2 regions of the Corynebacterium amycolatum genome follow, and region 2 is predicted to be linked to the other one. Evidence: predicted binding sites of a transcription regulator. Region 2 holds the regulator's gene; the other holds the start of a gene.
What was found. Region 2 encodes LexA, which represses DNA repair genes until DNA is damaged. Its sites were predicted from a motif close to CGAACANNTGTTCG; they were not measured.
Positions count from the first base shown of each region.

Region 1: I6J19_RS00750 (error-prone DNA polymerase) is a predicted target of LexA. The motif match lies at 4,726-4,739, and genes of this name have one in related genera.

Region 1 is NZ_CP069513.1:164,925-172,550, forward strand. Features, by position in the region: gene I6J19_RS00745 (alpha/beta hydrolase family protein) at 1-1,433, opposite strand, end outside; gene I6J19_RS00750 (error-prone DNA polymerase) at 1,452-4,691, opposite strand; gene I6J19_RS00755 (MetQ/NlpA family ABC transporter substrate-binding protein) at 4,939-5,805, shown strand; gene I6J19_RS00760 (methionine ABC transporter ATP-binding protein) at 5,870-6,919, shown strand; gene I6J19_RS00765 (methionine ABC transporter permease) at 6,985-7,617, shown strand.
Region 2 is NZ_CP069513.1:2,014,938-2,022,563, forward strand. Features, by position in the region: gene hrpA (ATP-dependent RNA helicase HrpA) at 1-785, shown strand, start outside; gene nrdR (transcriptional regulator NrdR) at 782-1,264, opposite strand; gene lexA (transcriptional repressor LexA) at 2,130-2,831, shown strand; gene I6J19_RS08845 (DeoR/GlpR family DNA-binding transcription regulator) at 2,925-3,704, shown strand; gene I6J19_RS08850 (1-phosphofructokinase family hexose kinase) at 3,701-4,672, shown strand; gene I6J19_RS08855 (PTS fructose transporter subunit IIABC) at 4,708-6,867, shown strand; gene I6J19_RS08860 (HPr family phosphocarrier protein) at 7,008-7,280, shown strand; gene I6J19_RS08865 (uracil-xanthine permease family protein) at 7,372-7,626, opposite strand, start outside.

The sequences.
Region 1 (7,626 bases), 620 kb from region 2:
GCCGCTGCGATATCCGCAATAGCGGCAAAGCGTCCATAGCGGTCGCCCGCGTGCTCGAATGACCTACCGGACCCCGAGGAACCGCGCACATTAGGTGTGAACACCACGAAGCCCGCCTCCACAATGCTGGCTAGAACATCGTGGTGAATGGGTTTCGCCTGCAGTTCTGGGCCGCCGTGGATATGGATGAAAGCCGGCGGTAGTGCGTTTTCGGAAACGTCATTAGAACTATTGCGCACCGACTCTGGAAGGTAGAGCCAGCCAGAGAGTTCCAGCCCATCGCGGGAAACAAAGTAGACCAGTTCTGGGGCCGGCATGGTCTCCAGATTCTTCTCTTCCAGAGCCAAAATCCGTTCGGTGCGTTCCATATCCAATGGCTCAATGACACCACCGATATTGCGCAGAATCTCCACCGTTGGCGCAAGGCCTGGCCCTTCTACTGTCAGGGAGATCAGCTCACCGTCTCCGGAGATTGACAGCTCGCGCGCAACCATGCCCGGCAATTCCACGTTGCGGCGCACCATCACCCGCATGTCGTCAGTCTGCGGGTGAAAGCCAAGGGTTAGCACCTCGAGCGTGCTGACCCCACCGCTATTCCACAGCACAGCCGCAGTGGAGGAATCCTCACTAATGACGAATTCTTCGACGTCTTGATCCGGATTGCCAATGAACTCCTCGACATCGACTTCGATGCCGATCTTCATATCCAAAATCTCCGCTGCGGTCGATTCCGCTGTACGCGGCTCCGTGGTGCTGATACCACTATCGGGAGTAATACCCAGGCGCAGGATGCGACGCTGTTCCGCGCCATGATCTGAGAGCACGAATGCGGTCAGCTTCTCCTGCCCCGTATGCGCCAATAAGACACCGGCATCCGTGGTGGAGCCAGGATCGGATGGCAACAGCGGCTGCCACTGCTGCCCCGGCCCGACTAGTAGTAGCTCCCGGTGGCCTCGCGGACCCACCCGCACGAGGCCAAACCCACTTTCAGCCGCTACCAGCTGGCTGTCGGTGCGTCTATCAATGACCTCATACTTTGAGTTTGTCGGGTTGACCAAACGTGCATAGTTAATGCCCTGGGCATCGACCGCGTTCATCGCCAGGAGATTGTTATCCCATTCCACCAGTGTGGCGCGCATATCCGCATCCATGCGCAGGGGGCGGGCACCATCGACCTCCGGATCGGTGGATACCAGCCAGGTCTGCAGTCGCTCCGTACCGTACGGAGAGACCTCGCAGGCAATCCACTTTCCATCCGGGGAGTGCAGCACTCTGGTAACCGGGCCTTCCACCGGCAGTTTCACGGGGCGCTCCTCCCCTAGCCCCTCCGGAGTAATCTCCTGCTGTACCGCACGCGGGTAGCCGCTATCGCGGACAATAAAGGCGATTGCACTCCCATCCGGTGCTAACGAGGATTCATAGGTCTGGCGCATAACAATCCATTCTAATAGTCAGCGAAAATCTCTACTTCGACCTGCCACCACCGGCCGCCCCAGAGCCTCGGACATATCCACCAGACGATCGGCCACGATTGTCACCGCACCAGAGGCTGTCTGCGCGATACCGCGCACCACCATCGCCCGCGAATTCACCGCTACCGGCCGAAAACGATTCCACAGCCCCGGTGTACACAGCACATTCACCAGCCCAGTTTCGTCCTCCATTCCCAAAAATGTCACTCCGCCAGCTGTCCCTGGACGTTGCCTATGTGTCACGACTCCCGCCACTTCTACTCGTGTTCCATCGGGCACTGCTTTCAGTTCCGCCGCAGGCACCACTCCACGTTCCTGCAGGTCTGCCCGCAACGCAGCTACCGGGTACTGCCCCGGGGTCACTCCCGTTGCCATCAAATCGGCAGCTGCCAGCTCAAACTCCGTCATGCCGGGCAACGCCGGTGCGTCAGCAAGCGTGAGCCCCGGCAGCATGCCCTCACTTTCCGTCGCCGCCACGCCCGCCGCCCACAGTGCTTGACGACGGTCAATCCCCAGCGACCCAAGTGCTCCTGCGCGCGCCAGTGCTTCCATGTGCCCAACACCCAGCCGAGCTCTGCGGGCGACATCTGCTGCGTTGACAAATGGCCGCGCTGCGACGATACGTTCCGCCACGCCATTGCCCACACCGGCAATGGCACCGAGCCCCAAACGAATACGACCATCGATGACGCTGGCTTCCACGCCTGAAACTGCGATATCCGGACCATCGCAGCCGATACCGCGCCGGCGGGCATCGGCAATCAACGACTGCGGAGAGTAAAACCCCATGGGCTGAGCACGGAGCAACGCTACACAGAACTCCGCCGGATAGTGGTACTTAAACCAGGCCGAGAAATACACCAAGGAGGCAAACGACTGCGCGTGTGATTCAGGGAAACCGTAGGCGGCAAAGGCCACTATCTTGTTCCACAGTTGTTCCCCAATATCCGCATCAATGCCACTGGTGCGCTCCAGCCCAGCCAGAAAACGGGCATGGAGCGCTTCCATTTTGGCCACTGAGCGCTTCGACCCCATAGCGCGGCGCAGCGAGTCCGCTTCCGCCCCGCTGAAACCCGCCGCATCGACGGCCATTTGCATCAGCTGCTCTTGAAATAGCGGAATGCCCAGTGTCTTCCCGAGAGACTTCTCCAACACCGGATGCTCATAGGTCACCGGTTCGAGTCCATTTCGGCGGCGAATGTAGGGGTGCACGCTACCGCCTTGAATGGGGCCTGGGCGAATGAGTGCCACCTCCACCACCAGATCAAAGAACTCCCTCGGCTTCAGTCGGGGCAAGGTGGCCAGCTGCGCGCGCGATTCCACCTGAAACACGCCCACCGCGTCCGCGCGTGCCAACATCTCGTAAACCTCCGGTTCAGCGACATCTATTTCCCACAGGTTCACTCGGCGCCCGTGCTGTTCATAGACCAAGTCAATGCAATGGTGGATGGCCTCCAGCATTCCGAGGCCAAGCAGGTCGAACTTCACCAGTCCCGCTGCCGCACAGTCATCCTTATCCCACTGCACTACTGAGCGCCCCTCCATGCGTGCCCATTCCACTGGCACGACATCCGCAATCGGCCGATCACAAATCACCATTCCGCCAGAGTGAATGCCTAAATGACGAGGCTGCCCACGAAGCTGCTCTGCCAGTTTCCGCACCGGCTCCGGCGGACACGCTTCTCGGTCTCTGCCCCACGCATCGATAACGCCCGGCGAGTATCGCAACACCCGCGCCGCATCGCGCAATGCGCCGCGCCGCCGGTAGGTAATGACATTGGCCACCTGCGCAGCATTGTCACGACCATACTTTTCATAGACGTATTGGATAACCTCTTCCCTACGACCAGACTCGATGTCTACATCGATATCCGGCGGACCATCCCGTTCTGGCGACAAAAACCTCTCGAACAACAGCCCGGCGCTAATGGGGTCAACATTGGTGATCCCCAGCGCAAAACACACCACCGAGTTAGCGGCCGAACCGCGCCCCTGCGCCAGAATTCCCGCCCGGCGACAGAACTCACAGATGTCGTGCACGATGAGGAAGTAGCCCGGAAAGCCCAGCTCTCGAATCACAGTCAGCTCATGTTCTAACTGCGCCCACGCCCGCGCTTGCACGGAGCCGTCCCCAGCTCCATCGACCGGACCATACCGCCGCCGTGCCCCCGCACGGGTAATTTCCCGCAGCCAGGAGTCCTCATCGTGGCCCTCTGGCACTTCCCAGCGAGGCAACTCAGGCGCAATGAGGTCAAGCGTAAAAGCACACTCACCTGCAATGTCCTGTGTTGACTGCAGCACCTGCGCCCCCAGATACCGTGTTGCCGCCGCTAGCTCCTCCCACGAACGCAACCAAGCTCCGCCTGCCGGCTCCAGTCGTGACTCGAACCCGTCTAAGTCCTCTCTCACAGCAAGAGCCTGTTTAGCCCCCGCCAACCGGCTTGTCGCAGGCGAAGCCGACGTCGCAGCAGAGGAAACCACCTCCCGCAGGCCATACTTCACAGCTGCGGCTGAAATAGCTTCCGCGTCATCGGCCGCCTGCGCGGTGGGGCTCACGCGGTGTTCGAGTGCCACATTCTCCGCACCGAAGGCCGCAATAAGTTCTTCCAGGTCGCCGAGCCAGTTAACGTCGGCAAGCACCTGCCAGAAACCACCTGCGGCCTCCCCCAACTTTGGCAGTGGAGGATAGCGGACGACGGACTTCTCCCCCGCAGACATATGCGCATCACACAGCGCGTGACTCAGGCGCCGATAGCCCTCGGGACCCCGCCCCAGCACCGTGAGGGGCCGCTGCGGAAGCCCCAGCTCCGCGCCGATAATTGTGGCAATACCAGCCTCCGCTGCAGCCTCGGCAAAACGAGCGATTCCATAGAAACCATCGCGATCTGTCAGCCCCAACACGTTTAACCCCAAACGCACAGCCTCGGACACCAATTCTTCCGGATCCGATGCGCCATGCAGGAAGGAATAACTCGAACGACAGTGCAATTCCGCCTTAATATCCGCAGGCGTAAATGACATGCCACCTCTGCCACCAGCGCCGCTTTCCGGAGCTTCAAAAGCCCCAACGATGGAATCTGACAGCTGCCCCCGCCAGCCGTTGAAGCTACCATTAGGCTGTAGTTTTCCTGAAAATTTACCCGATAGAATACGCTCAATCCGCGACCAACTCAGTGGTCGACCGGACCGCTCCGACTGCCCGTCCGAGATGTTTTCCATGCCACGAACATTAACCCACACCGCGGACTGAATTCAAACGTATTTTCGACTGCCATCTGCATTAAACGTCACCCCCGGGACGCATCCGTAAGTCACATCTCAGCCACGTTCGACTGTTTAGGCTGAAGTTGAATTTTCAGCACCACCTGGGCAAGTGCTAGCCTTAACCCCAGAATTAAAGACAGCTTGGTCTAGTTCTGCCTTAAAACTTCAGCTAACAAATCCCATTAAATAAGGAGACCCCTCGATGAACCTCAAGCGTTTTTCCGCCGGTGTACTTACTGTCGCGTTCGCCGCAACCGGCCTTACTGCCTGTGGCGGCTCGGATGACGCCATTCGTATCGGCACCACGGATGCCGGCAAGAAGGCCTGGACCGTTTTCGAGCAGAAGGCTTCTGAACAGGGCATTGATCTGGATGTTCAGAACTTCTCCGACTACCAGACTCCGAACCGCGCACTCGATGAGGGCCAGCTCGATGTCAACCTCTTCCAGCACATCAAGTTCCTGGCTGAGTACAACGTCGGCGCTAAGTCGGACCTGACGCCGATTGGCTCGAGCGAGATTGTCCCGCTGGCTCTGTTCTGGAAGGACCACAAGTCAGTTGATGAGCTGAAGAAGGGCACCGAGGTCGTTATCCCGAACGACCCTTCCAACCAGGGGCGCGCTATTAACGTGCTGGCTCAGGCTGGCCTGCTAAAGCTGAAGCAGGATGACCTGCTGACTCCGTCCCCGGCCGACATCGATAAGGAAGCTTCCACAGTCACGGTCCTGCCAGTGGATGCTGCTCAGACCCCGGCCGCTTACGGCGAGGGTAAGCCTGCCATTATTAATAACTCCTTCCTGGACCGCGCCGGTATCGACCCGAACACCGCCATCTTCCAGGATGACCCGAACTCCACGGAGGCAGAGCCGTACATCAACGTCTTTGTCACCAAGGCTGAAAATGCTGACGACCCGAAGTACGCGGAGCTCTCCAAGATCTGGCACTCCAAGGAGGTCCAGGACGCAGTCGCAGAGGACTCCAAGGGCACCTCGGTTCCGGTTGACCGTTCGGCTAAGGAGCTGCAGGACATTTTGGACCGCGTCGAAAAGCAGCAGCGCGAGCAGAACTAAGGCCACTGCCGCTTAAGCACCGCCCACCACCAGGGAACACAGACCAAGGGGCACTGATTCATTCGTGACCAACAAGGGAACGAAGCTCGAATTCCGCGAGCTGAACAAGCAATTCGGCGACGTCACCGCGCTCGCCGACATCAACCTGACCGTTGAACCCGGCGAAATCCTCGGCGTCATCGGTTATTCCGGCGCCGGTAAATCAACGCTCATCCGTATGATTAACGGCCTGGAAAAGCCAACATCAGGGCAGGTTTTGCTGGACGACACCGACATCGTCGGCATCTCCGAGCGCCAGCTACGGGGCCTGCGCCGCAATATCGGCATGATCTTCCAGCACTTCAACCTCTTCCATTCGCGCAACGCGATTCGCAACGTTGAATATCCGCTGGAACTGGCCGGTATGCCGAAGGCCAAGCGCCGCGCTCGCGCCCAGGAGCTGTTGGAGTTCGTCGGTCTCGGCGACAAGGCGGAGTCCTTCCCAGAGCAGCTCTCGGGTGGACAGAAGCAGCGTGTCGGCATCGCCCGTGCGCTCGCCACCGAACCGACGCTCCTGCTTGCCGACGAAGCCACCTCGGCACTCGACCCGGAAACTACTTCTGGTGTCCTGGATCTGCTGCGTCGCATCAATCGCGAAATGGGTGTCACTATCGTGCTGATTACCCATGACATGTCGGTTGTACGCGGTATCGCTGACCGCATGGCCATCATGGAAAATGGGCACATCGTCGAAACTGGTACGGTCCACGGGGTCTTTGCCAATCCCAAGACTGAGGTTGGCCGCCGCTTCGCCACCACCGCGCTGCGCGATGTTCCGATTGGTCGTGAACGCGATTCGGTGAATCAGTCTGCCGAGAGCGCAGCGGCTCGCCTGATCACCATCACTATCAATGACGGTGTTGACCTCGGTGCTCTAGCACAGGCCACTAGTGCCCACGGTGTCGCCGCCTCGGTGGCACACGGTGCAGTCGCCAATGTGCAAGCGAAGTCCTACGGTCGCCTTACTTTGCGGTTGACTCCGCTGACAGGTGATTCCGCCTCGGATTCCTCTGATTTCGATGCCGCCATTGCTGCCATTTCCGAACTGACACAGGTAGAGGAGCTTGCATCATGATCGGTCTCTTAAACTCTCTGCCATCGGTGAGTGGCAAGGACACCAACTGGGATAGCCTCGGCCCAATGCTGGGCGAGGCATTCGGCCAGACGCTCTACATGGTCTGTGTCGCCATGCTGATTGGTGGTGTCGCAGGTCTGGCAATCGGCGTGCTGCTCTACACCACCCGCGACGGTGGCGTGTTGCGCAACAAGTTTGTCTACCAGGTCCTCAATGTCCTGATTAACTTTGTCCGCCCAATCCCGTTCATCATCTTGGTTACGGCCATTGGCCCACTGACAAAGAACGTGGTCGGCACCACGATCGGCACTGAAGCCGCGGTGTTCGTCATGTCGATTGCCGCCACATTCGCCATCGCGCGACTGGTGGAGCAGAACTTGATGTCCATCGACCCCGGCGTGATTGAGGCCGCCCGTGCGATGGGCGCAAGTCCGTGGCGCATCATCCGCACGGTCGTCGTGCCGGAGGCACTGGGCCCACTGGTACTTGGCTACACCTTCGCATTCATCGCCGTGGTCGACATGTCGGCTATGGCCGGCTACATCGGCGGCGGCGGACTGGGCAACTTCGCAATCACCTACGGCTACCAGGCATTCGACTGGAACGTCACTCTGGTGACAACCCTGGTCATCATCTTCATCGTCCAGTTGGCGCAGATTTTCGGCAACTGGCTCTCCAAGAAGATTATGCGCAGGTAGCCGCACACA
Region 2 (7,626 bases):
GTCAATCGGTCACCATGTATCCGACGCTTGTGACCACTAAGGATGGCGTGGCCGTCGAAGTCAAACCAACTAAGGCCCAGGCCGAGGCCACATTGGCAACTACCAACCTGACTATGTTGTTGCGCGAATGCCCCGTCAACGCTGCACAAATGACTAAGGGACTTCCACTTCAGCAACGCGTTGGTGTGGATGCGTGGCCGCATGGCGGCGCAGATGGACTCGTCGAAGACTGCCGCGTCGCAGTAATCCGCGATTGCATGATAGCTGCTGGTGGCCCGGTACGATCCCCCGAAGAATTCAACAAGCTACTTGAACAGGTTCGCTCCGGTGTCGCCTCGGAGGTACGCCAGTTGGTTGTCGGCATTGCACAGGCCATGCCGGCCTATGTCTCGGTGACTAATCAGCTGGATAAGTGGGAAGGCGATGCTATTGACGATATGCGTCGCCAGCTGGAGTTCATGTTCCCCAAGGGAGCGGTGGCCAAGCACGGATGGCAGCACCTGCGTCATTTGCCACGCTATCTACAAGCGATGGAGATTCGCCTTGAGGAAATGAACCGCGATCCCGGCCGTGATGCGGACCGTGAAGATGAGGTTACTGAGGCTCGTGAATATTTAGCTGCGAAACTCGAGCGGCTGCCCAAGGGGCGAGCGCATTCTGCGGAAGTTCGGGATATTCAGTGGCTTATCGAAGAGCTACGCGTCAGCCTCTTTGCCCAGCGTTTGGGAACAGCCCACAGTGTTTCCCTGACCCGAATAAAAAAACGTGTGGATAAGCTGCGCTAAGGCATCTCCGCTTCCTTGCCATGCGCCTGTGGTTTCTTTCCTTTGCGCATGCTGGAGATTTCCTGGATGAAGTCATCCGCCGAAGAAAATGACTTGTAGACGGAAGCGAACCGGAGGTAACCCACCTCATCCAATTCTTTCAATGGTTCAAGGATGGCGAGACCGATATCATTTGAGTCCACCCGAGGCGTGCCTTTCTCGCGGAGGCTCTCCTCCACTTTTTGTGCAAGCTTCTTCAGCTGAGACTCTGATACTTCACGCCCCTGGCACGCACGTCGAACACCCTGGATAACCTTTTCACGGTTGAACTCCTCAGGGATTCCATCCCGTTTAACAACCATCAGCTGCGAGCGTTCAATCGTAGAAAAACGTTTACCGCAATTCAGGCATTCTCTCCGGCGACGAATCCCCATACCGTTATCTATTAACCGTGAGTCCAAGACTCGTGTCTGATCATGGTGACAAAACTGGCAATACACAGCCTCCAGTCTACGTCCAACCCCAACGCCGGAAACCGGAATGATTATTGCGCGGAGTAGGAAGCGTACGTAGACGTAAAGGTGCTTTCGACTGTCTCACTTTCCCCTTGTTCAAAGACCACGCTGCCGAAAACTCCGAAGAAAACACCAAGCCCTAGAGCCCATACCGCCATCAAACGAGTCAGGTTAGTGCCTGAGGATACATCACTACGATTGGACTGCTGCGCCCTGCTAACAGGTAGAGACGGGCGCCCGTAGTTGACCGAGACATGACTAGGCCGCGACCTGTCCCTCCGCATTCGCGCCGATGAAGCCCCATCGCGATTGCGCTGTGCAATACGTGCACGCTGACCGGGCCGAACGATGTGCTGCGTGCAAGACGCACTACGTTCACCCCACACCAACGGGGCTTTCCGTGTCGTCCGAGCAGAGGGCTCGGAAACTTGAGAAAAGTCAATATCAGATGCGCTGCTAACACCTAGTGCGGTTGAAACCGTAGACATCATGTTTTCTCCCTTTCCAACGTTGACTCTCCCACCGTTGCCGGCCTGGAGAGAATAAGAGTTGTACGACCGTTTCCCGACGCTCTGGAGACTATGTCCAAGGGCGGATGCAGAGAATCCGTCTAGACCTTTTCATCAAACGACTGTTCGAGTAACTTGTCATGTTCGATTTATAACACCATGTTCGAACGTTGTCTACTGCTATCCGGTTTTATTTTCGATTTTCGGAACCGCCACGGCCTCCGAGCACGGATTACGCAGACTTTTTCCAAAGAATCCAAGGACGTGCGGTGTTCGATGCTCGACGATTCGAACAGTTTTGAGCTATCATTCATTCGAAAGAGTTTGAGAAGGGATGTTCCATGGCTCAAAAGAAGAAAGCGAACCCTAAAACACTCACCGATCGGCAGCGTCGCATTCTTGATGTCATTTCGGATGCCGTCGTACTTCGCGGATACCCACCGAGCATTCGAGAAATTGGAGATGCCGTGGGCTTGAATTCCACCTCGTCGGTGGCATACCAACTCAAGGAGTTGGAAAAGAAGGGCTTTCTCCGCCGCGACCCACACAAACCCCGTGCGGTAAACGTAAGGGATTCGAAATCCTCAGCTGGCACTTTCACTCCGGTAAAGCCTGGGCCAAAGGCCACTGGCAGCACCCAAACTCCCGAGATACCAGAGGACATGCCAGAGCCAATCTTCGTTCCTATCGTTGGACAGATTGCGGCTGGCAACCCCATTTTGGCGGAACAGCATGTGGAAAGTCATATGGCACTTCCGATGGAGATTACGGGCTCTGGTCAGCTGTACCTACTCAAGGTCGTGGGTGATTCCATGGTTGACGCAGGCATTCTCGACGGAGACTGGGTGGTAGTCCGTTCCCAAGACGTGGTCGAACAGGGCGACTTTGTTGCAGCCCTGTTTGAAGATGAAGCAACAGTCAAGGAATGGCACGAAGACGCTGCTGGCAAGTGGCTAATGCCCCATAATCGCGCATTTGACCCGCTCCCCGCAGAGCACGCCAAGATCCTCGGCAAGATTGTCAGCGTCCTACGCAGTCTCTAATTTCCCACATTTTCGTTGCCCGAAACAGACACAAACGGGCATACTGGAAACAGGTAGTAAAGCTGAGAATTCTTAACAGCTAAGGAGCGGGGAATGTACGCAGAGGAACGCCGCCGGAAGATTGCGTCTTTGACAGCAGTCGAAGGGCGCGTGACGGTCGCTGATCTTGCGGAAGCTTTCGATGTCACAGCAGAGACGATTCGCCGTGACCTAGCTCAGTTGGATGCAGAGGGCGCAGTTCACCGTGTACACGGTGGCGCTGTAGCTACTCGTTCTTTTCAGACTGTTGAGTTTTCAGTTGCCGCTCGAAAGAACGCGCAGAAAGACGCGAAGCTCTCTATTGCCCGCTGTGCTGCCGATTTTCTACCTGACTCTGGTGGTGGAATTTTTCTCGATGCCGGAACTACCACCGAGGCTCTTGCAGAGCTGATGGTCCACTCCCCTGATAACCGCCGTTGGTCGGTTGTCACAAACTCTCTTCCCAACGCCATCACACTCGCAGGATCGAACCGCATTGAGCTTCAACTCCTTGGCGGCCAAGTCCGCGTCATTACTCAGGCGGTTGCTGGCGATACCGCACTCCGTACTCTTGCGGTTATGCGTGCCGATGTCGCTTTCATTGGTTCTAATGCCTTGACAATTGACCACGGTCTTTCTACTGCTGATCCGCAGGAAGCAGCGGTAAAGCGCGCGATGATCACGAATGCGCGCAAGGTCATCGTTATGGCGGACTCGACGAAACTCGGCCGTGACTTCCTTGTCAGTTTTGCGGCATTGGAAGATATCGACGTCGTGATTACAGATTCCTCTGCCCCGGAGCAATTCGTGAACGATCTCAGGGAGCAAGGTGTCGAGGTCGTGGTTGCTTCATGATCCTGACCTTGACTGTAAATCCGTCAATCGATCGACTTGCTCGCCTCGATACGGAGCTCAAGCGAGGTGGAGTGTTCCGCCTACCAATGGCTGAGGACATGGCTGGCGGCAAGGGAATTAATGTGTCCAAGGCGTTGCACTACGCGGGAGAAAAGACGCTCGCGCTCTACCCGGCATCAGACTCCGGAAAATTCACACGTCTGTTGGAAGTCTCTGGCATCCCCCACGAAGCCATCAACACGACTAACGAAGCCCGCGTTAATCTCACACTCGCAGAGCCAGATGGGACGACCACCAAGCTCAATTCCCCTGGCATGACATTGACAAAAGCGCACCGTAGACGTGTCCTGGAGAAGCTTATCCACCATGCTAAACGCGCCACGTGGGTAGTTTTCGCAGGTTCACTGCCCCCTGGCGTCCCCCGGGATTTTTACGTTCAATGCACCGAAGCGGTGTATTCGGTCAACCCGAATATTCGTGTTGCTATGGACACTAGCGACGGCCCACTGACTGAGGTCGTTCGCGCATTTCCGAAGGTGCGGCCTTTTTTGATGAAGCCAAACGCCTACGAACTTGGCCAAATCATTGATCAGGACGGCGAAGAACTTGAGGCCGCTGCAGCCGAAGGGAACTATCTTCCCGTAGCGCAAGCTGCTCGTGCACTGAACGAACTTGGTGTTTCCGAAGTCCTTGCCACTCTCGGCGAGGCAGGGGCGGTACTTTCAGTGAAGTCAGGCGGTTGTTTCGCTGCTACCTCACCCTCGATAGTCGCTCAGTCCACGGTCGGTGCTGGAGACTGTGCTTTGGCCGGCTACGTTATGTCCCGCGAACGCGGTGATAGTCACCAAGATTCACTAACCACCGCCGTGGCTTATGGGGCGGCGGCAACCAGTCTTCCCGGTACGACCATCCCCTATCCAGAACAGGTTCGCCCCGAGGCTGGCCGGTTATGGCAGCTCGACGCTTAGCTTTTCGATGCCTAGATAAGGAACATTAGAAAACCATGTCTTCTTCGGCAGATTCTTCCGCTATTGCATCAGACCTGGCCGATGAGTCGACAGTGTACCTTGACCTAGATGTCGGTCCACAAAAGGAGAAGATCCTTAACTACCTCATCGCTAAAGCCGTAGAGACCGGCCGCGCCACCGACAGCAACGGCATCGTCGCGGCAGCCCTCAAACGCGAAGAGAAGGCCCCGACAGGTCTGCCGGGCGGAATAGCCATCCCCCACTGCCGCCATGAGGACTGGTCGACGCCGACCCTGATGTTTGTCCGCTTAACAAGCGCTACGGAATTCACCACACCAGATGGGCCGGCGGACCTGCTTTTTTTCATTGGTGTCCCAGCCAGCAACAGCGATGTCCACGTCGATATTCTGGCTGCACTCGCAAAAGCACTTCGCGATAAGGGGTTTCGAGCAGCTCTTCGCGGTGCTGAAAGCGATGAAGAGGCCGCCCGGATTATTAGCGAGCACATCACCAAGGCGCCTCGTCGGAAAGCGAAAAAACCTCCGGCGAAGACCAATATTGTCGCCATTACGGCCTGCCCCACGGGCATCGCTCACACTTATTTGGCAGCCGAAGCGCTTACTGGCGCGGCAGAAAGCATGGCTGATGTCACGCTAACTGTAGAGACTCAGGGCTCGGCAGGAACCCAGGAAGCCCCCGCAGAAGCAATTGACCGGGCCGACGTGCTAGTAATCGCAGCCGATATTGGAGTTACGGGGCTTAAGCGCTTCAGCGATAAACCACAGGTCAAAGTGCCAATTCGTAAGGCAGTCAATGAGCCCACTGCGGTTATTGAACAAGCGAAGGCGGTAGCAGAACAATCACGTGTTCGCGCCTACGACCGAAAGGCGCCGCAACCTAAGAATGACCACGACAAAGAGGCCGCTTCGCAAACCGGTAATGCAGGTGCAGGCCCTACATCTGAGAGGGTACGAGCAACTACGAAGGTGGGGGCGCGTAAATCGTCGTTAAGCGGCGATAAAGCCTTCGGACACTGGGTTCGTGACGCCATTATGACCGGTGTCAGCTATATGGTGCCGTTCGTAGCCGCTTCGGGGTTGTTGATTGCGCTGGGATTCCTCGTCGGCGGTCATCAGGTTGGTCTAGTAGCTGACGCCGTGACTAGGGATTTGCGGCTGCCGGAGGTTATCGGACTCGATGCTCCGATTACTGTGCCGACAGAAAATCTCGGCACCGTGCTAGTTGACCGTAGTGGGCTGTGGCTGTATCTCGGCTCGACGCTTTTTGCAATCGGTAACCACGGCATGCAGGTCATTGTGGCTGTAATGAGTGCTTATATCGCCTTTGGCATGGCTGGCAGAGCCGGTATTGCACCCGGCTTCATTGGCGGTGCCATCGCGGTCACGGTTGGCGCCGGCTTCCTTGGGGGCCTGGTGACAGGCATTCTGGCGGGACTAGTTGTAGCCCTACTGTTGAGGATGAAGGTCCCGGACTGGCTGCGACCGCTGATGCCGGTTGTCGTGATTCCTATGCTCGGGGCTATGGCCGTTGGGCTCACCATGTACCTGCTTCTCGGGATGCCGCTGGCATGGCTGATGACGGCCCTGCAGCAGTGGCTGCAATCACTGGATACGACAGCGGCGTTCCTGTTCGGTGGTCTTCTCGGCGCAATGATGTGCGTAGATATGGGCGGAATGATCAACAAGGCTGCTTATCTTTTTGCCGTCGCAAACATCGCCTCGGAAGATCCAGCATCATGGAAGATTATGGCCGCTGTGATGGCGGCGGGCATGGTACCTCCGTTGGCGACATCGCTGGCAGTTGTACTCCGACCAAAGCTGTTCAGTTCAGCTGAGCGTCAAAACGGCAAAGCGGGCTGGGTGCTCGGTGCGGCCTTCATTTCAGAGGGAGTGATTCCCTTCGCCGCCGCAGATCCGCTGCGAGTGATTCCGTCGATTGTGATTGGCGGTGCCGTCACCGGTGGCACTTCAATGGTTTTAGGAGCCGCCACACGCGTTCCACACGGAGGTATTTTCGTGCTGTTTGCAATCGACAATCCTGTCGCATGGCTTGCTGCAATCGTCTTGGGCAGCATAGTGGCAGCAATTCTCGTTGTGGCAGCTAAAAGCCTGTGTCCGCGGCAAGTCAGTACCGATAATCAAAACCTAGAAGCAGACATTTCAGCGGACGCCTAAATTCTTTCGCTAAACCCAGCTGCGTCCGCAGAAGCATTCCTGCAAACTTCACCAAACATGCCCCATCCCAACCTGCCAAGCGATTAAGCTCTGAACAGGTGTCGAGGAAATCGAGAAGCAGAAAGGCAAGGTGCCGCCCCATGGCTACGCAACACGTCCACGTCGGCTCCAAGGTGGGTATTCACGCCCGCCCCGCGTCGGTAATCGCTGAGCGTGCCTCCCGATTTCAGGAAGAAATACTGATCGAACTCATTGATTCACCCGAACCCGACAACGAACCGGCTGATGCTTCCTCAACGTTGATGCTGATGGCACTCGGCGCAGGATATGGCGATGAAGTCACAATCACCAGTACAAACGCGGTTGCGGTGGAGCAGATTGCACAGCTGATCGCCCAAGATTTGAGCGATTAAAAGCAATATGCTTAACGACGGAACATCGTGGCAACGGTCACGGGGTTCCGTCGTAAAGCATTCGTACAAGATCCTGCTCTGGACGGGTGGCCTACGAGCGGTTCTCGCCGATGCGGTTATAGAGCCAGTTTAAAATTGGATAGCCGATAATAATGCCGACCGAACCCCAAGCAATGCCCTCCAGCGTCAGCGAACCGATGTCGAGGGTGAGGTTGCCGATACCCGCAATCAGCGCGGTGGCGGCAGCGGTGAGATTGACCGGGTTGTTGAAGTCGACCTTTTCGTCCATCCAGATGCGCACACCGAGCAGACCAATCAGGCCGTAGAGCACCATCGTTGCCCCACC